Regions from separate parts of the Micromonospora yongxingensis genome, predicted to be linked through region 3. Evidence: predicted binding sites of a transcription regulator. Region 3 holds the regulator's gene; each other region holds the start of a gene.
What was found. The regulator HrcA, encoded in region 3, represses chaperone genes, less so after heat shock. The targets are predictions, from matches to a motif close to GGTTNGCACNCTCNNNNNGAGNGTGCNAACC.
Positions count from the first base shown of each region.

Region 1: the regulator HrcA is predicted to act here: its motif matches at 3,879-3,909, upstream of groL (chaperonin GroEL).
Region 2: the regulator HrcA is predicted to act here: its motif matches at 4,220-4,250, upstream of groES (co-chaperone GroES).

Region 1 is NZ_JBQXEO010000001.1:280,604-287,037, reverse strand. It holds gene ACTWLT_RS01335 (S8 family serine peptidase) at 1-730, shown strand, start outside; gene ACTWLT_RS01330 (GNAT family N-acetyltransferase) at 746-1,681, shown strand; gene ACTWLT_RS01325 (hypothetical protein) at 1,768-2,010, shown strand; gene groL (chaperonin GroEL) at 2,067-3,689, opposite strand; gene ACTWLT_RS01315 (hypothetical protein) at 3,957-5,030, opposite strand; gene ACTWLT_RS01310 (cold-shock protein) at 5,131-5,334, opposite strand; gene ACTWLT_RS01305 (GNAT family N-acetyltransferase) at 5,696-6,151, shown strand; gene paaN (phenylacetic acid degradation protein PaaN) at 6,323-6,434, opposite strand, start outside.
Region 2 is NZ_JBQXEO010000001.1:622,424-628,857, reverse strand. It holds gene ACTWLT_RS03050 (WhiB family transcriptional regulator) at 1-81, shown strand, start outside; gene ACTWLT_RS03045 (molybdopterin-dependent oxidoreductase) at 352-1,935, opposite strand; gene groL (chaperonin GroEL) at 2,062-3,702, opposite strand; gene groES (co-chaperone GroES) at 3,773-4,081, opposite strand; gene ACTWLT_RS03030 (helix-turn-helix domain-containing protein) at 4,421-5,221, shown strand; gene ACTWLT_RS03025 (DUF397 domain-containing protein) at 5,212-5,400, shown strand; gene ACTWLT_RS03020 (THUMP-like domain-containing protein) at 5,444-6,434, shown strand, end outside.
Region 3 is NZ_JBQXEO010000023.1:68,594-75,027, reverse strand. It holds gene ACTWLT_RS24495 (16S rRNA (uracil(1498)-N(3))-methyltransferase) at 1-218, opposite strand, end outside; gene dnaJ (molecular chaperone DnaJ) at 242-1,387, opposite strand; gene hrcA (heat-inducible transcriptional repressor HrcA) at 1,461-2,483, opposite strand; gene ACTWLT_RS24480 (DUF4870 domain-containing protein) at 2,707-3,348, shown strand; gene hemW (radical SAM family heme chaperone HemW) at 3,409-4,632, opposite strand; gene ACTWLT_RS24470 (enoyl-CoA hydratase-related protein) at 4,652-5,440, shown strand; gene ACTWLT_RS24465 (hypothetical protein) at 5,939-6,434, shown strand, end outside.

The DNA of each region.
Region 1 (6,434 bases), on a different contig from region 3:
CGTCGGGCGGGGCGGCATCGGGGTGGCGCCGGACGCCCAGTGGGTGGGCTGCGTCAACCTCGACCGCAACCTGGGCAGCCCCGGGCACTACCTGGACTGCCTCCAGTTCATGCTGGCCCCCTTCCCCACCGGCGGTGACCCGTTCACCGACGGCCGGCCCGAACGCGCCCCCCAGGTGCTGACCAACTCGTGGGGCTGCCCGGCGATCGAGGGCTGCGACCCGGGTGTGCTGCGGCCGGCCACCGCCGCGCTGGACGCCGCCGGGATCTTCGTGGTCGCCGCCGCCGGGAACACCGGCCCGTGGTGCGCGTCGATCGACGACCCGCCCGCGCCGTACCCGGACGTGTTGACCGTGGGCGCCGTCGACGCGCAGCGACGGGTGGCCGAGTTCTCCGCCCGGGGGCCGGTGCCGGGCGGCCTGCACAAGCCGGACGTGCTGGCGCCCGGCGTGGGCGTGGTGTCGGCCATGCCGGGTGGCGGTTACGCCGCGCTCGACGGCACGTCGATGGCGACCCCGCAGGTGGCCGGCGTGGTGGCGCTGATGTGGTCGGCGAACCCGGCGCTGGTCGGCGACCTGCCCCGGACCCGGCAGATCCTGCGGGACACCGCGACGCCCGCCGAGGCGACCTACCGCTCCCGCAACCCGGCGGACGCCTGCGGCGGCCCGGCGAACGTCACCGGCGCCGGCCAGGTCGACGCTCTGGCTGCCGTCCGCGCCGCCCAGCGGTGATCTAGGGTCGCGACCATGGACGCCGAGATCACCATCACCGAGCTGACCCTCGACCTGACCCCCGCCGTCGTACGACTCTGCGAGCAGGCGCTCGACCTGCCGGAGGACGCCACCGAGGCGGGTCCCGTGGTGGACGCGCTCTGGCCCCGGGCCGCCGCCGAGCGGCTGGTGGTCGGGCTGGGCGCGTACCGGGGTGCGGACCTGGTTGGTGTGCTGCTCTGCTCGGTGTCGTCGACCGACCCCGGTCTCGGGCACGTGGACCTGGTCGCGGTGCTCCCGGAGCAGCGTCGCCGGGGCGTCGGTCGGGCCCTGCTGGCGCGGGCCGAGCGGGTGCTCGCCGAGCGGGGGGTGGCCGAGGTGCTGCTGGCCGGGAACCCGCCGTACTACGCCTGGCCGGGCGTCGACGTGCGGTACACGCCGGCCGTCTGTGCCGCCGTGGCCCTGGGCTACCGGCAGGACCGGACGGCCTGGAACATGACCGCCGACCTGTCGTACGACGGGTCGCCGGCGCTGCGTTCCACCGAGGCGGCGGAGCAGCGGCTGGCCGGGCAGGGCATCACGGTACGCCGGGCTGAGCCGGGCGACCTGCCGGCGCTGACCGCGTTCGCCCGGTCCACCTTCGGCGGTACGTGGGACGGCGAGCTGGCCGAGTCGGTGGGCCGCGCGGGCGCCGGCTGTCACCTGGCGGAGCGGGGCGGCGAGCTGTTGGGCTTCGCCGCCTACGGCTCGTCCCGGCCGAGCTGGTTCGGGCCGATGGGCACGGCGCCGGCCGCCGAGGGTTCGGGCATCGGCGGCGTGCTGCTGCGTCGCTGCCTCCGCGACCAGCAGGCGGCGGGCCTGGACCGGGCGCAGATCGGCTGGGTCGGCCCGGTGCCGTTCTACTCGGGCAGCGCGGGTGCCCGGATCGAGCGGGTCTTCTTCCTGTACCGCCGGACACTCAACGCTGAATAAGGACGAATGGGATATAGACCTGGATAACGCCATTCACCCTGCCTTGGGCATCGACGCCCCCTACCGTTTCGGTAGAGGAGGCAGCCATGACCACGGATGACGACCAGACCGAGGACGGCCCGCCCGTGACCTGGAAACCGGTCGGCGAACTCCCCGGCCAACCGCCGTTCGACCGGCTCGACTTCGGCGACGCCGAGCAGTTGGCCGAGATGACCGCCGGTGAGCCGGTGATCGAGGAGCCGCAGGAGATGGTGGACGCACCCATCCAGCTGCCACCGCCGTACGACCGGGCGCAGAAGCGGCGCAACCAGCGCCCGTTGCCCACCTGACGACGAACGGGGCGGACCGCGTCAGCGGCCCGCCCCGTTCTGTGTCGGAACTGGACTCAGAAGTCCATGTCCCCGCCACCCGGGCCAGCCGGGGCAGCCGGGGTCTTCTCCGGCTTGTCCGCGACGACGGCCTCGGTGGTGAGGAAGAGCGCCGCGATGGAGGCGGCGTTCTGCAGCGCCGAACGAGTCACCTTGGCCGGGTCGATGATGCCCGCGGCCAGCAGGTCCACGTACTCGCCGTTGGCGGCGTTGAGGCCGTGACCCGCTTCGAGGTTACGGACCTTCTCCACCACGACGCCGCCCTCGAGGCCGGCGTTGACGGCGATCTGCCGCAGCGGCGCGTCCAGCGCCACCTTGACGATGTTGGCACCGGTCGCCTCGTCGCCGACCAGGTCCAGCTTGTCGAAGGCGGTCTTGCCGGCCTGCACCAGCGCGACGCCACCACCCGGGACGATGCCCTCCTCGACGGCCGCCTTCGCGTTGCGAACGGCGTCCTCGATGCGGTGCTTGCGCTCCTTGAGCTCGACCTCGGTGGCCGCGCCGACCTTGATCACCGCAACGCCGCCGGCCAGCTTGGCCAGCCGCTCCTGCAGCTTCTCCCGGTCGTAGTCGGAGTCGCTCTTGTCGATCTCGGCCCGGATCTGGTTGACCCGGCCCTGGATCTGCTCGGCGTCACCGGCACCGTCGACGATGGTGGTCTCGTCCTTGGTCACCACGACCTTGCGGGCGCGGCCCAGCATGTCGAGGCCGACGGCGTCCAGCTTGAGGCCGACCTCCTCGCTGATGACCTGGCCACCGGTGAGGATGGCGATGTCAGCGAGCATGGCCTTGCGGCGGTCACCGAAGCCCGGCGCCTTCACGGCGACGGACTTGAAGGTGCCCCGGACCTTGTTGACGACCAGGGTGGCCAGAGCCTCGCCCTCGATGTCCTCGGAGATGATCAGCAGCGGCTTGCCCGACTGCATGACCTTCTCCAGGATCGGGAGCAGGTCCTTGACCGACGAGATCTTGCTGTTGACGATCAGGAGGTAGGGGTCGTCGAAGACGGCCTCCATGCGCTCCGGGTCGGTCATGAAGTAGGCCGAGATGTAGCCCTTGTCGAAGCGCATACCCTCGGTGAGCTCAAGCTCCAGGCCGAAGGTGTTGCTCTCCTCGACGGTGATGACGCCTTCCTTGCCGACCTTGTCCATCGCCTCGGCGATGATCTCGCCGACGGTGCTGTCGCCAGCGGAGATGGAGGCGGTGGAGGCGATCTGCTCCTTGGTCTCGACGTCCTTGGCGAGCTTGGACAGCTCCTCCGAGACGCTCGCGACCGCGGCCTCGATGCCCCGCTTCAGGGCCATCGGGTTGGCGCCAGCGGCCACGTTGCGCAGGCCCTCGCGAACCAGGGCCTGGGCCAGGACGGTCGCCGTCGTCGTGCCGTCACCGGCAACGTCGTCGGTCTTCTTGGCGACCTCCTTGACCAGCTCGGCGCCGATCTTCTCGTACGGGTCCTCGAGCTCGATCTCCTTGGCGATGCTCACACCATCGTTGGTGATGGTGGGGGCACCCCACTTCTTCTCGAGCACGACGTTGCGGCCCTTGGGGCCGAGGGTCACCTTTACGGCGTCAGCGAGCTGGTTCATGCCTCGCTCGAGGCCGCGGCGCGCCTCTTCGTCGAACGCGATCATCTTGGCCATACGGCGTTGTCCTCCTGGACACTCACGGGCCACCCGAGATGTGCCCCGGATGGGCCGCCTGGTGTACGCACCTTGGGACGTCGCCACCTGGCGACGACGACGTCCTTCGGCCGGGCCGGATAGCCCGCGACGACCGGCCATGCCGCCCCGGCGTCTCCACGCCGGTGCAACTGGCCCCACCGTCCCGACCATTGGCACTCGCGGTATGCGAGTGCCAATACCTTGTTTAGCACTCTCCCCTGCCGAGTGCAAGCACGACCGCCGTCGTCAGCCGAGTTCCGCAACCAGTCCGGGGCTGTTCACCGGCCTCTCATGAACCCGCTGCTCGGCGTACGTCACCAGCAGCCCCACCAGCTGCGCGAGATGGGCGGGGAGGGCCAGCACCGCGCTGAGGGCGATCACCAGCACCACGCCGACGGCGGAACCCGGGGTGGCGAGCGGGTCAACGCCGAACGGGGCGGTTCCCACGCCCTCCAGCACGCCGGCGACCACGCTGACGACGATCACCGCGGCCGCCACCAGCGCCACCCGACCCAGCAGCAGCCCCAACCGGTCGTGGAACATCCGGAACGACCGGCCGATCGGGTTGTACCGCTCGAAGAGATACACCGGCCCGGCCATGCTGAGCGCGAAGGCGAGGTAGATGCCGGGCAGGACGCAGAAACAGACGCCGAGGCCGACGATCACGCCGACCAGGAGCGTCCAGCCCCAGAGCCCGAGCGCCCGGCGCAGACCGAAGCGCAGCGCGTCGCCCAGGTTCACCGGCTCGCCGGCCGCCTGCCGGGTGATCACCCAGGTGCCGGCGGCCCAACCCACGGCCTGCACCAGCCCGATCAGCAGGCTGCCGCCGATGAGCACCAGGAACATGGAGGCCAGGTCGGTGAAGAAGGTGTCGGGCAGCGCGGTCGACTCGTCGATGGCGCCGGTCTCCCAGTCCGCGCTCGGGTCCAGCCCGAGCGAGAGCACCGACAGCACCGCCGCCGGCAACACCTGGGTGAGCAGCAGGATGGGCAGCAGCAGACGCCAACCGCGCTGGACCGCGCCCGTGCACCGCTCGAACCAGCCGCTCAACCCGGCGCCGGGCGGGGTGACCAGCCGGTCGGACGGGTCGACGCCCGGCGGGTACCAGCCGCCGGGCGGCGGGCCCGGATACCAGGGCTGCCCGCCGTACGGGCCGGCACCGACCGGATAGCCGCCGGTGGGTGGGAACACCCAGCCCTGCGGCGGCGGCCCGGGGGGCGGCCCCCAGGCAGGTGGCACGGTCGGATCCCAGCCGGGCGGAGGGCCGGACGGATCGGGCTGGCCCGGTGGCGGGACGGCCGGGGGTGGCTGGTCGGACATGAACCCTCCTCAGCGACGGCTGGAATGGTTCACGATCTTCCAGGGTCCGGCCGCGCGCCGCTGCCCCGGGCCGGCAGCGCCCTCAGCGGCGGCGTCCCGCTCAGGCGACGACGCGTACCCGCTCCGCCTGCGGACCCTTCTGGCCCTGGGCGATCTCGAACTCCACCCGCTGACCGTCGTCCAACGCCTTGTAGCCGTCCATCTCGATCGCGGAGAAGTGGACGAACACGTCCTGACCGCCGTCGACGGCGATGAAGCCGTAGCCCTTTTCGGCGTTGAACCACTTCACGGTGCCCTGTGCCACGGTGCACTTCCTCACTCTGCGCGGCGTTCCCTGCCCCGGCACACGGCACGGCCGAGCGCCATCGGACCACCACCCCGGCGATCGATGACGGCCGCTGAGGCAGGTGACCGAAATCGCACGCTACACGAGGAGTGACGGCCGCGCACGACCACAAACCGGGCATATTTCGGGTCCGTGACGGGTGCCGCGGGATTGTCAACCATCGCTGTGATAGGTATGCGGCATGAACAGCGCGCCCAGCCGGGCGGACGGCAGCGGCACCGACAGCGGCGCGCCCGAACGGCGCGACGGCGCCGGCGGCACGGTGGGCACGGCGCCACGCGTCCCGATCCGGCGGGTACGTCCGGCGGACGCGGCCCGGATGCGCGCGCTCCGGCTGGAGATGCTCGCCGACGCCCCGCTGGCCTTCCTGGAGACGATCGCCGACGCGGCGGCCCGACCGCACGCCGAGTTCGCCGCCCGCGTGGCGTACACCTCACGCGGCTCGGAGACCGCCCAGTTCGTGGCGGATCCCGGCGGCCGGTTCGTCGGGCACGCCGGGGGCACGGTCGCGCCGCGCGAGGCGGGGCTGACGGTGATCTACGCGGTCTACGTCACGCCCGCTTGGCGGGGCACCGGGCTGCTCGGCGACCTGATCGACGAGGTGGCCACCTGGTCGCGCGCCTGCGGCCGGCCGGAGTTGCTATTGGAGGTGGTGGTCGGCAACGACCGCGCCTACCGGGCCTACCAGCGGCTGGGCTTCACCGACACCGGCGTACGCGTCCCCCACCCCACCATCCCCGCACTGACCGAACTCCAGATGCGCAGACCCGCCTGAACCAAAGACACCCTCCCAGGGCAGAAGCCCCATGATCCACACCCGAGACCCGGACGGTCGCGACCAGCGCGACCCGGGAGGGTTTCCGGGGCAGCCCGCCCCGCGCAGGGATCAAGCCTGACCGCCCGGAGCGGGGCGGGCTGCCCCGGAAACCCCGACAGCAACCAAAGATCAGACAGGACGCCGCGACTGCACGATCCGGAACCGGTTGGCCACGTACGCCCCATCGGTCAGCGCCGAGTTCGCCGCCGCGTTGGCGCCGCTGCCGTGGAAGTCGGAGAAG
Region 2 (6,434 bases), on a different contig from region 3:
CGCGTCGACGTGTCCCGCCTGGAGGCCCGGCTGGGTCGTCCGCACAAGTCGACGGTCCCGGCGCAGCGCAACGTCGCCTGACCGGCCACACTCCCGCGACACCGCGAACCGCGCCCCCGTCACCGGGGGCGCGGTTTCCGCGTCCCGTCGCACGGGGTGCGTCCGGCGTCTCGTCGCCGGGACACCTCGGTCGATCCGGGCACGCGGTCCGGAGGCGGACGCGGCAACGAGCGTGATACCTGAGAGGCATATTTATGCCTCACAGGTATCGCACCCTTGGCACCGACCGCCCCGAGCCGGACGCGGCGGCCGTTCCGCGCCACCCGGCGAGGTCGGTCAGCCGATGCAGGGTCAGCGGACGGTGACGGTGACCGTGTGCCAGCCGGTGGCGCCGTCCGGGACGACGCCCTGCGTGCGCTCGGTCTGGGTCTCGCCGGTCGTGTCGGTCGCCCGGACCTGGAGCCGGTGCTCTCCCGGTGCGGCGTCCCAGCGCCACGACCACTGCACCCAGGTGTCCACCGACACCGACGGGGCGAGCTGCGCCTCCTGCCAGGGGCCACCGTCGACGCGTACCTCGACCCGGCGGATGCCCCGGTGCTGCGCCCAGGCCACCCCGGCCACGGTCACCGGGCCGGCGGTCAGCCGGTTGCGCGAGCGCGGCGTGTCGATCCGCGACTGGGTCTTGATCGGTCCCTGGACGGACCAGCCCCTCGGCACCCAGTACGCGTCGAAGTCGACGAAGCGGGTCAGCTCCAGCTCGGTGACCCACTTGCACGCCGACACGTAGCCGTACAGGCCGGGCACCACCATCCGCACCGGGAAGCCGTGCTCGACCGGCAACGGCTCGCCGTTCATGCCGACCGCCAGCAGCGCGTCCCGCCCGTCGCGCAGGGCCGCCGTGGGGGTGCCGCAGGTCCAGCCGTCGACGGACCGGCCGACGACCTGGTCGGCGTCCTCCTCCGGCTGGACCTCGTCCAGCAGTTCCCGCAGGGGCACGCCGAGCCAGCGGGCGTTGCCGATCAGGTCTCCGCCGACCTCGTTGGAGACGCAGGCCAGGGTGACGTACCGCTCGACCAGCGGCCGGGCCAGCAGGTCGGCGTAGGTGTAGGTGCGCTCGTTGCGGACCTGCCCGTGGATCCGCAGCCGCCAGGTCGCCGGGTCCACCTGAGGCACCACCAGCGCGGTGTCGATCCGGTAGAACCCGAAGTTCGGGGTGACGTACGGCGCGAGCTGGGCCAGGGACAGGTCGGCGCCCGCCGGCACGGCCGGTGCGGGGGCGACCGGAGCGGGCAGCCGGATCGCCTCCCGGGCGGCGGACACACCGCGCCGACCGGCGAGCCAGCGCCCACCGAGACCGGCCACCGTGGCCGTGCCGAGCAGCACCCCGGCGCCGGTGAGGAACCGCCGCCGCGACTCCGGGTCGACACCCTCCCCCGGCGCCGATTCACTCGGCGCGGCCGGCACCGTGGTCGGAGTGGGTGGGGACCACGGCCACGGGTCCAGCTCCAGCGGACCGGCGATGAGCAGCCAGAGCACCAGGGCGCCGAGCCCGCCGCCGACCAGCGACGGCAGCGCGTCGGCGGCATCCGCGCCGGCACGGGTCAGCGCGGCGGCCACGCCGACGGCGGCGAACGCCGCGATGCCGGCCAGGCCGAGGGCCAGGCGGCGCACCGCCAGCACCCCGAGCAGCGCGGCGAACGCGCCCAGCAGCAGGGCCGTGCCGACCAGCAGGGCGATCTTGTCGGCGGTGCCGAAGATGTCGATGGCGAGTTGCTTCAGCGACTCCGGGACGGCGTCGACGACCACTCCGCCGACCGCGACCAGTGGCGCCGACCGGGGCCCGGTCAGCACCGCCACCGGTTCCGCGATTCCGATCGCGACGGCGGCGGCGGTGACTCCGGCCAGCGCGGCGTAGCGCCGCGACGTGGTGCTCATCGGCCCAGTGTGCGCGATCATTCCGCCCGGTCGCCAACAACGTCAGCGCTCGGTAATGACCGGAGAAGACGGACCGGGGCACACCGCCGTACGACGGTGTGCCCCGGAACGGGTGTCGCTACCGGGTCAGAAACCCGGGCCGTGCTGGTGGCCGTGACCGTGGCCGTGGCCACCGGCGGCGGCCGGCTCGGCCTGCTCCGGCTTCTCCACCACGAGGCTCTCCGTGGTGAGCAGCAGACCGGCGATCGAGGCGGCGTTGGTGACCGCGTTGCGGGTCACCTTCACCGGGTCGATGATGCCGGCCTTGACCAGGTCGACGTACTCGCCCTTGGCGGCGTCGAGGCCATTGCCCCACTTCAGGTCGGCGACCTTCTGGGTCACGACGTAGCCGTCGTGACCGGCGTTCTGCGCGATCCAGCGCAGCGGCTCGACGAGCGCCTTGCGCACGATCGAGACGCCGACCTTCTCGTCACCGGTGAAGCCGAGGTCGTCGTCGAGCACGGGGAGGATCTGCACCAGGGCGGCGCCACCGCCGGGGACGGTGCCCTCCTCGACCGCGGCCTTGGTCGCCGCGATGGCGTCCTCGATGCGGTGCTTGCGCTCCTTCATCTCGACCTCGGTCGCCGCACCCACCTTGATCACGGCGATGCCGCCGGAGAGCTTCGCCAGCCGCTCGGCCAGCTTCTCCCGGTCCCAGTCGGAGTCGGATGCCTCGATCTCCTTGCGGATCTGGGCCACCCGGTCCTCGACGTCGGCCTTCTGGCCGCCGCCGTCGACGATCGTGGTGTTCTCCTTGTCGACCACGACGCGACGGGCGGTGCCGAGCACCTCCAGGCCGACCTGGTCGAGCTTGTAGCCCAGCTCCGGGGCGACCAGCTCGGCGCCCGTGGAGATCGCGATGTCCTGGAGCATCGCCTTGCGCCGGTCACCGAAGCCGGGGGCCTTCACGGCGCAGACCTTGAGGGTCTTGCGCAGCGAGTTGACCACCAGGGTGGACAGCGCCTGGCCGTCCACGTCCTCGGCGATGATCAGCAGCGGCTTGCTGTTCTGGAGGACCTTCTCCAGCAGCGGCAGCAGCTCCTCGATCGCCGAGATCTTCTGGGTGGTGACCAGGATGTACGCGTCCTCGAGGACGGACTCCTGGCTCTCCAGGTCGGTGACGAAGTTCGGCGAGATGAAGCCCTTGTCGAACTGGAGACCCTCGGTCACGTCCAGCTCGGTGGTGAGCGCGGAGCCCTCCTCGACGGTGATGACACCGTCGCGGCCGACCCGCTCCATCGCCTCGGCGATCAGCTCACCGATGGTGGAGTCCTGCGCGGAGATCGTCGCCACGTTCGCGATCGACTCCTTGCCGGTGACCGCCTCGGCGCGGCCGAGCAGCGCCTCGGAGATCTTGGTGGCCGCCGCGTCGATGCCCCGCTTGAGGCCGGCCGGGTTGGTCCCGGCGGTGACGTTGCGCAGGCCCTCGCGGACCATCGCCTGGGCCAGCACGGTCGCGGTGGTGGTCCCGTCGCCGGCGACGTCGTTGGTCTTGGTCGCCACCTCCTTGACCAGCTGCGCGCCGAGGTTCTCGTAGGGATTGGTGAGCTCGATCTCCTTGGCGATGGTCACACCATCGTTGGTGATCGTCGGCGCACCGAATTTCTTGTCCAGGACGACGTTGCGCCCGCGCGGGCCGAGGGTGACCTTGACCGCGTCCGCGAGGGCGTTGACACCGTGCTCCAGCAGGTGCCGGGCGTCGTCCGAGAAGCTCAGGATCTTCGCCATGAATGTCCCTTCGAAGCGCCACTGCCCCGGCCCGGCGAGCCGGACCGGGGCAATGGCACTGATCGGTTGCTTACTTCTCGATGACCGCGAGGACGTCGCGGGCGGAGAGCACCAGGTACTCCTCGCCGGCGTACTTGACCTCGGTGCCGCCGTACTTCGAGTAGAGAACGGTGTCGCCGACCTTGACGTCGAGCGGAACACGGTTGCCGTTGTCGTCGATCCGGCCCGGGCCGACAGCGAGGACAGTGCCCTCCTGCGGCTTCTCCTTGGCGGTGTCGGGGATCACGATGCCCGACGCCGTGGTGGTCTCAGCCTCGTTCGCCTGGACCACGATCCGGTCCTCGAGCGGCTTGATCGCAACCTTGGTCGCGGTAGTCACGGGCATACCCTCCTGGGGTACTGGTTTCGTTGCCGGCCGGCGTGGCCGGCCAGCGTCAATCTGCCTCATGCCACCGGGCGGGGCCGTCGTCGCGGGTGCCGGTCCGCCTGGCGTTTCGCACCCGGGTCGAGACCCGAGGGCTGGCACCCTCAGGGTGAGAGTGCTAATCGCAGGTTATTCCGTGGCTAGCACTCCGTCAAGGAGAGTGCCAACGCGTCGTCCGTCGTGTCGCCACAGTTCCGCCAGTCGTTACCGCAACACGCCGGGAGCGTCTCGTCACACCGTGGCCATCTTCCTACCGTCGGTTGCCACCACCGGAAGCCGCGGAAAGGGAGCCGAGTGTCCCGGATACCGACCCTGACGTTCCTGCTCGAACAGCTACGCCGCGCACGCCAGGCGCGCGGGCTCAGCCAGGAGGAGCTGGGCAAGCTGATCAACTACTCGTCGTCGTACGTGAGTGCGGTCGAGACCGGGCAGAGCCCGGTCAAGCCGGACTACGTCGGCCGCATCGACTCGACCCTGGACACCGGCGGTCTCTTCGTCGGCATGCTGGAGCTGATCCGCTTCCACGCCGCGCCCGACTGGTTCCGCCCGTGGGAGGAGAACGAGCGGGAGGCGGCGGCGCTGCGCTGGTACGACCCGACGGTGATCCCCGGCCTGCTCCAGTCCGAGGGGTACGCGCGGGCGATGCTCGGCGTGGGCGGCGAGCTGACCGCCGACGAGGTGGAGACGCGGGTGGTGACCCGGCTCGCCCGGCAGAGCGTGCTGACCGCCGACCCGCGTCCCCACCTCGTCGCGGTGCTGGAGGAGCACACACTGCGCCGGCAACTCGGCGACCGCGAGAGCATGCGCGAGCAGCTCCAGCACCTGCTGGCCGTGGGCACCGAGCCGAACGTCCAGGTCCGGGTCGTGCCGGCCGACGCACCGTGGCACGCCGGGCTCGCCGGCCCGTTCATCCTGGCCCGCCTCGCCAGTGGGGCCGAGCTGGCCCACCTGGACAACCAGCTCCGGGGGCAGACCGTGGACAGCCCGAACGACGTTGCCGCCCTGGAACGGCGCTGGGAGACTGTGACCGGCGAGGCGCTGCCGTGCCGGCAGTCCGCCCGGCTGATCGAGGAAGTGGTGCAGACATGGACCTGACCCACGCCACCTGGCGCAAGGCCTCCCGCAGTAACCAGAACGGCGGCGCCTGCGTCGAGGTCGCCGACAACCTGCCCGGTGTGGTCGCCGTGCGCGACAGCAAGGACCCGGCCGGGCCGGCGCTCACCTTCACCCCGGCGAGCTGGCGGGCCTTCGTCGTCGCCACGCCCACCGACTGACACCACCGTCCGGCCGGTCGAGTCGGCCCGGGACAATGACCGGGTGGATCTCGACCAGCTGGCGGCCCTGCGTACCCCCGAGGGGTCGGCCGCGCTCGCGGCGGCGGCCGGGCTGGCCGGCGGTGACCCGCTGGCCGCGGCGTCGGCCCTGCGCGCGACCGGCGTGCCGCCGGCACTGGCCTCGGCGGCACTCACGCAGGCCGAGCTGCGCCACCGGGCGGCCGGGAAGTTCGGGCCGGCCGCCGCCGGGATGTTCCTCACCCGTGCCGGGCTGGAGCAGGCCACCCGCCGGGTGGTCGCCGACCGCCGCGCCGACCGGCTGCGCGCGGCCGGTGTGCGCACCCTCGCCGACCTCGGGTGCGGGCTCGGCGCCGACGCGCTCGCCGCCGCCCGCGCCGGCATCCGGGTGTACGGGGTCGAGGCCGACCCGGTGACCGCCGCGATGGCCGCCGCCAACGCCGCCGCGGCCGGGCTGGCCGACCTGTTCACGGTCGAGTGCGGCGACGCCACCTCGTTCGACGTCTCCCGCGTCGACGGTGTCTTCTGCGACCCGGCCCGACGCCGTGCCGGGACCGGGCGGCGGATCTTCGACCCGCGCGCCTACTCGCCGCCGTGGGACTTCGTCACCGGGCTGGCCGAGCGGGTGCCGCGCACCGTGGTGAAGGTCGCGCCGGGGTTGGACCACGCGCTCATCCCGGCCGGCGCGGAGGCGGAGTGGGTCGGTGTGGACGGCGACCTGGTCGAGGCGGCGCTCTGGTGCGGTGAGCTGGCGGAGGTGCCCCGCCGGGCCACCGTGTACCGCCAGGAGGGTGCCGGGACCCGCCGTCACCAGCTCACCGGCTCCGGTGCCGCCGAGGCGCCGGTCGGGCCGCCGCGCCGCTACCTGTACGACCCGGATCCGGCGGTGGTCCGCGCGCACCTCGTCGCCGAGCTGGCCGGCGAGCTGGATGCCACCCTCGGCGACCCGAGCATCGCCTACCTCTACGCCGACCGCCCGACCCGCACCCCGTACGCGCGCTGCCTGGAGATCACCG
Region 3 (6,434 bases):
GCGTCCGCGTACCCCCGGGAGGTGACGGTGAGTTCCAGGCTGCCCCGGCCGACGGCGGTGACCACCGCGGCCGCCGTGCCGCCCCGGCCGTCGGAGAGCAGCAACTCCTCGCCGACCCGCAACCGTTGCACGGTGGCGGCGTGGTGCCCCTCGGGACCGTCGAGGGTCAACGCGTCGGCGGTGGGCAGGGACTCGACCAGGAACAGCGGCGCGGACACGATGATCAGGCTAGCCGCGCCGGTCAGGCGTGGCCGTTGAACGCGTCGCGCATCCGCGAGAAGAAGCCGCCCTGCTTGCTCAGCTCGGCGACCTCCTCGCCGCGGGTCTTGGCGAAGTCGCGCAGCATCCGCTCCTGGTCCGGGTCGAGCTTCGTCGGCGTCCGGACGTCCAGGTGGACGTAGAGGTCGCCCCGGCCGGTGCCCCGCAGGTGCGGCACGCCGCGGGCACGCAGCCGCAGGGTGCTGGCCGGCTGGGTGCCGGCCTTGACGTCGACCGTCTCCTCGCTGTCCAGCGTCTTGATGGTCAGCCGGGTGCCCAGTGCCGCCGCGGTCATCGGCACGGTGACCCGGCAGTGCAGGTCGTCGCCCTTGCGGGAGTACACGTCGTGCGGCCGCTCGTGGATCTCCACGTAGAGGTCACCGGCGGTGCCGCCACCCGGACCCACCTCGCCCTGCTGGGCCAGCCGGATCCGCATGCCGTCCTCGACGCCGGCCGGGATCTTGACGGTCAGCGAGCGGCGGGTCCGCACCCGGCCGTCGCCGGCGCAGGTGGGGCAGGGGTGCGGGATGGTGGTGCCGTAGCCCTGGCAGACGGTGCACGGTCGGGCGGAGACCACCTGGCCGAGGAAGGTGCGCTGCACCGACTGCACCTCGCCCCGACCCCCGCACGCCTCACAGGTGGCCAGGTGGGTGCCGGCGGCCGTTCCGGCGCCGGAACAGGTGGTGCAGAGCACCGCGGTGTCGACGGTGATCGGGGCCTCGACGCCGAACGCCGTCTCGTGCAGGTCCAACTCCAGCCGCAGGATCGCGTCGGCGCCCGGCCGGGTCCGCGGGCGCGGACCACGCGCGCCGCCCCCCGCGCCGCCGAAGAACGCGTCCATGATGTCCTGGAAACCGACGAACGGGCCGGCACCGCCGGGACCGCCCGGACCACCGGCGCCGCCGCCACCCGGGGCGAGCGGGTCGCCACCCAGGTCGACGATCTGCCGCTTGCGGTCGTCCGAGAGGACCTCGTACGCGGCGTTGATGTCCTTGAACTTCTCCTGTGCCTCCGGGTCCGGATTGACGTCCGGGTGGAACTGGCGCGCCAGCTTGCGGTAGGCGCGCTTGATCTCGTCGTCGGAGGCTTCCCGGCTCACACCGAGGATGCCGTAGTAGTCCCTGGCCACTGCGTTCCGTGTCCTCATGTTCGTCTCGCGTTGCGCCGGTCGGCGGCCGCAGCCGGCCGTCGGCCCTGACTGGTCAGTTCTGGGCCAGCAGCTCGCCCACGTAGCGTGCCACGGCGCGCACCGTGGCGATGGTGCCGGGGTAGTCCATGCGGGTGGGCCCCAGCACCCCCAGGCCGCCCACGATGGTGGCGCCCGGGCCGTACCCCGTGCTGACCACCGAGGCGGCGCGCAGGTTGTCGAACTCGTTCTCGTCGCCGATGAGCACCCGGGTGGTGCTCGGCTCGGTCTCGCCGATGAGCTTGAGCAGCACGACCTCCTCCTCGAGCGCCTCGAGGATCGGCCGCAGGGAGCCCTGGAAGTCGAGCAGGCCGCCGCGGGTGAGGTTGGCGGTGCCGGCCAGCGCGATCCGCTCCTCGTGCCGCTCGACCAGCGTCTCGAGCAGCACCGTGGCGAGGGTGGCCATCGTCGGGCGCAGCTCGGGCGACGCCTCGTCGACCAGCGTCTGCACCAGCGGCGGCGTGTCGGACAGGCGGGCGCCGGCGAGCTTCTCGTTGACCAGCCGGCGCAGGTCGGTGACGTCGTCGGCGGGCACCGGCCCGGGCAGCTCCACGAGCCGCTGCTCCACCCGCCCGGTGTCGGCGATCATGACGAGCATCAGCCGGGTGGTGGAGATCGGCACCAGCTCCAGGTGCCGCACCGAGGAGCGGGCCAGGCTCGGGTACTGCACGACTGCCACCTGCCGGGTCAGCTGCGCGAGCAGCCGCACCGTGCGGTGCACCACGTCGTCGAGGTCGACCGCGCCGACCAGGAAGCGCTCGATGGCCCGGCGCTCGGCCGGGCTGAGCGGCTTGACCCGGGACAGCCGGTCGACGAAGAGCCGGTAGCCGCGGTCGGTGGGCACCCGCCCCGCACTGGTGTGCGGCTGCCGGATGTAGCCCTCCTCCTCCAGCACGGCCATGTCGTTGCGGACCGTGGCCGGGGACACACCAAGCTGGTGCCGCTCGACCAGCGCCTTGCTGCCGACGGGCTCCTGGGTGGAGACGTAGTCCTCGACGATGGCGCGGAGCACGGCGAGCTTGCGGTCGTCGAGACCCATCCTCCGCACCTCCTGTCGCACGTCGGCCGCCGGCCACGGTGGGGTCGGCGGGCCGTCCTGGCACTCGACTGTAGCGAGTGCCAGTCTACGTCGGCGTGCCCGCCAGCGCGATGATCAACGACGCACCGTCGGTGCGGCCCGGGACGCCGGGTGGCCGAGCGGCCTGCCGGGCCGGCGGTGTCGCTCTGGTGCGCCGTTGCCGTGGACCCCTACCGTGACATCCATGACTGAACCTCCTCGCCCTCCCGGAGCGGGTGACCCCGGCAACTACCCGCCGGAGCCGACCTCCCCGGCCTCGTCCCCCTCGGCCGAGCCACCCACCGCACCACTGTCCGGGGCGCCCGCACCGGGCGGCTATCCCCCGGCCGGTGGCTATCCTCCGCCCACCGGTGACCAACCGCCGTCAGGCGGCTACCCTCCGCCCGGTGGCTACCCTCCGCCCGGTGGCTACCCTCCGCCCGGTGGCTTTCCTCCCGGCGGTTATCCGACCGGTGGCGCGTACGGCCCGCCCGCCGGTGGCTTCGCCAACAACGAGGACAAGACCTGGGCCCTGGTCGCGCACTTCGGCGGCGCCGTCGGCGCCCTGATCAGCTTCGGCCCGCTGGGCTTCGTCGCCCCGCTGGTGGCCTACCTGGCCCGTGGCCAGCAGTCGCCGACCGTCCGGGCGCACGCCCTGGCCGCGCTGAACTTCCAGATCCTCTGGTCGATCATCGCGTTCGTGCTGCTCTTCGTGAGCTGGTGCCTGCTCTTCCTGCCCAGCATCGCGGTGGTGGTGATCCAGATCCTGTTCGGCATCATCGCCGGGATCAAGGCCAACGAGGGCACGCCTTACCGCTACCCGATGTCCGCCAACTTCATCAAGTGACCGGGTCGGCCGCTCCCCCGGCCGGCCCGGCGCACCGTCACCCGCGGCGGTGCGACCGGGTCAGGGAAGCAGGTCGCGGACCACGGCGTCGGCGAGGAGCCGGCCCCGCAGGGTGAGCACCGCCCGGCCGGCCGCGTACTCCGGGGCGGCCAGCAGGCCGTCGGCCAGCGCCCGCTCGGCGCCGGCCCGGCCGGTGGCGTCGAGCACCCCCAGCGGCAGCCCGCTGGCCAGTCGCAGCCGCAGCATCACGTCCTCCATGTGCGCCTCGTCGACCGTGAGCACCTCCCGGGCGAGGCCGGGAGACGCGCCGGCGGCCAGCCGCTGGGCGTACGCCGACGGGTGCTTCACGTTCCACCAGCGCACCCCGCCGACGTGGCTGTGCGCCCCCGGCCCGAGCCCCCACCAGTCGGCGCCGGTCCAGTAGAGCAGGTTGTGTCGGCACCGGGCCTCGTCGGTGCGCGCCCAGTTGGAGACCTCGTACCAGGACAGGCCGGCCGCGCCGAGGGCGGCCTCCGCGGCCAGGTAGCGGTCCGCGGCGACGTCGTCGCTGGGGTACGGCAGCTCGCCGCGACGCATCCGCGCGGCCAGCCGGGTGCCGTCCTCCACGATCAGGGCGTACGCGCTGACGTGGTCCACCCCGGCGGCGACCACCTGCTCCAGCGAGGCGGCGAAGTCCTCGGCCCGCTCCCCCGGAGTGCCGTAGATCAGGTCGAGGTTGACGTGGTCGAACCCTGCGTCGCGCGCCTCCAGGGCGGCGGCGGTGGCCCGACCCGCGCTGTGCCTGCGGTCGAGGATCGCCAGCACCCCGGGTGCGGCGGACTGCATGCCCAGCGAGATCCGGGTGTAGCCGGCGGCCCGCAGCACCTTCAGCGATTCCGGGGTGACCGACTCCGGGTTGGCCTCGGTGGTCACCTCGACGTCGGCGGCCAGCCCCCAGGTGCGGTCGATGCCGTCGAGGATGCGGGCCAGGTCGTCGGCGGGGAGCAGCGTGGGCGTGCCGCCGCCGACGAAGACCGTGTCGACGCGGGGCGGTGGGCTGTCGCCGAGCACCCGGGCGGCGAGGGCCAGCTCGGCCAGCACGGTGTCGGCGTACCCCTCGCGGCTGGCGCCACCGCCGAGCTCGGCGGCCGTGTAGGTGTTGAAGTCGCAGTAGCCGCAGCGGCTGGCGCAGAAGGGCACGTGCACGTACACGCCGAAGCCGCGCTCGCCGACCGCGGCGGTGGCGGTGGCGGGCAGCGATCCGTCGACGGGGACGGTCTCACCATCTGGAAGGACGCCGGGCATGGCCACTAGTGTGCCCGGCATGACCTCTCCCGACGTCCTCGTGCGGGTCGCCACGGCCCCTGGGGTGACCACCCTCACCCTGGACAGCCCGCACAACCGCAATGCGCTCTCCACCGGTCTGATGACCCAGCTGCTGGCCGGGCTGGCCGACGCGGTGGCCGACGACGCGGTCCGGGTGATCGTGCTCGACCACACCGGCCCGGTCTTCTGCTCGGGTGCCGACCTGAAGGAGACCGCTGCGGCGTACGCCAGCGGGACGGTGCCGGCCGGGATGCTGGGCGACGTGCTCGCGGCGCTCTGGGAGTGCCCGAAGCCGGTGCTGGCTCGGGTGGCCGGGCCGGCGCGGGCCGGCGGGCTGGGCCTGATCGCCGCCGCGGACCTGGCGGTCTGCGCCGAGGAGGCGACGTTCGCCTTCACCGAGGTGCGGATCGGGGTGATCCCGGCGGTGATCTCGGCGACCGTGCTCCCCCGGCTGCACCCGCGTGCGGCCGCCGAGCTGTACCTGACCGGGGACACCTTCGACGGCCGGCGGGCGGCCGAGATCGGTCTGGTCACCGCGGCGGTGCCGGCGGACGGGCTGGACGCGGCGGTACACCGGTACTGCGACTCGTTGGTGCGGGGCGCGCCGGGTGCGCTGGCCGGCGCGAAGGAGCTGCTGCGCCAACCGGGCACGGCCGAGCTGCGCGCTGAGCTGGCGCGGCTGTCCGCTCTGTCGACGGGCTACTTCCTCTCGGACGAGGGACGCGAGGGGGTCACCGCGTTCCGGGAGAAACGACCGGCGCGCTGGGTGCCCGCTCTCGACGTCTGAGCGCTCCGGGTGGCGTTGCTGTGTGCGTCCTTTGCTCTGCTTCAACCGGCGCACCACTCGCTGTCCGAATAGCGGACGTTTGATGGTGCGTCCGGTGAAGCAGAGCAAAGGGCCTCGATGAGGGTCGGGGTGCCGCCCGGGAACGGCGGCACCCCGGAGCCCGTCACCACGCGGTAGCGCCGCCGTCGACCGGGTAGTTCGCCCCGGTGATGTACGACGCCCGGTCGGACGCGAGGAAGACCGGACGCGCGAGACAGGCCGAAGCCGGGCGAGCGTCAGACGGCTGGCACGGATCGGTGCGGGCAGCCCGAATGCGGTGAGAACGCCCAAGCCCCGATTGTCGGCGAATTCAGCCGGACGGAAGGCGATATGGCAGGTGAGACCGGTGCCGAAGCGGGAACCTCGGGGTGAGCTGCGCCGGGCGGCCAGGTCGAAACCGGTCGGACGACCCGGACCGGTCGCGGAGGGACGTACGCTTGTCGGACTGTCGATGTGGGGGTGTGGGTGCGAACTCGGGCAGCCGTGGCGGGTGGAGTGGTTCTCATCCTCGTCGCCGTGATCGCAGTCTGGCTCGTCGTGCGGCAGGTGGGGGACCGTCTGCAGCTGCCACTGTCGGCGCGGAAGTGCACGGTCCAGGCCGACGGCCGGGTGGCCCTGGACGCCGACCAGATGGCCAACGCGGCGACCATCGCGGCGATCGGTGCGCAGCGTGGGATGCCGGAGCGGGCCGTCGTGGTCGCGCTGGCCACCGCGTACCAGGAGTCGGGGCTGCGCAACCTCGCCGACGGCGACCGTGACTCGGTCGGCCTGTTCCAGCAGCGCCCGAGCCAGGGCTGGGGCACCCCGACGCAGATCCGCGACCCGCGCTACGCGGCGAACCGCTTCTACGCCGCACTGAAGAAGGTGCGGGGCTGGGAGAAGATGCGGGTCACCGACGCCGCGCAGCGCGTGCAGCGCTCAGCCTTCCCCGAGGCGTACCAGAAGTGGGCCGACG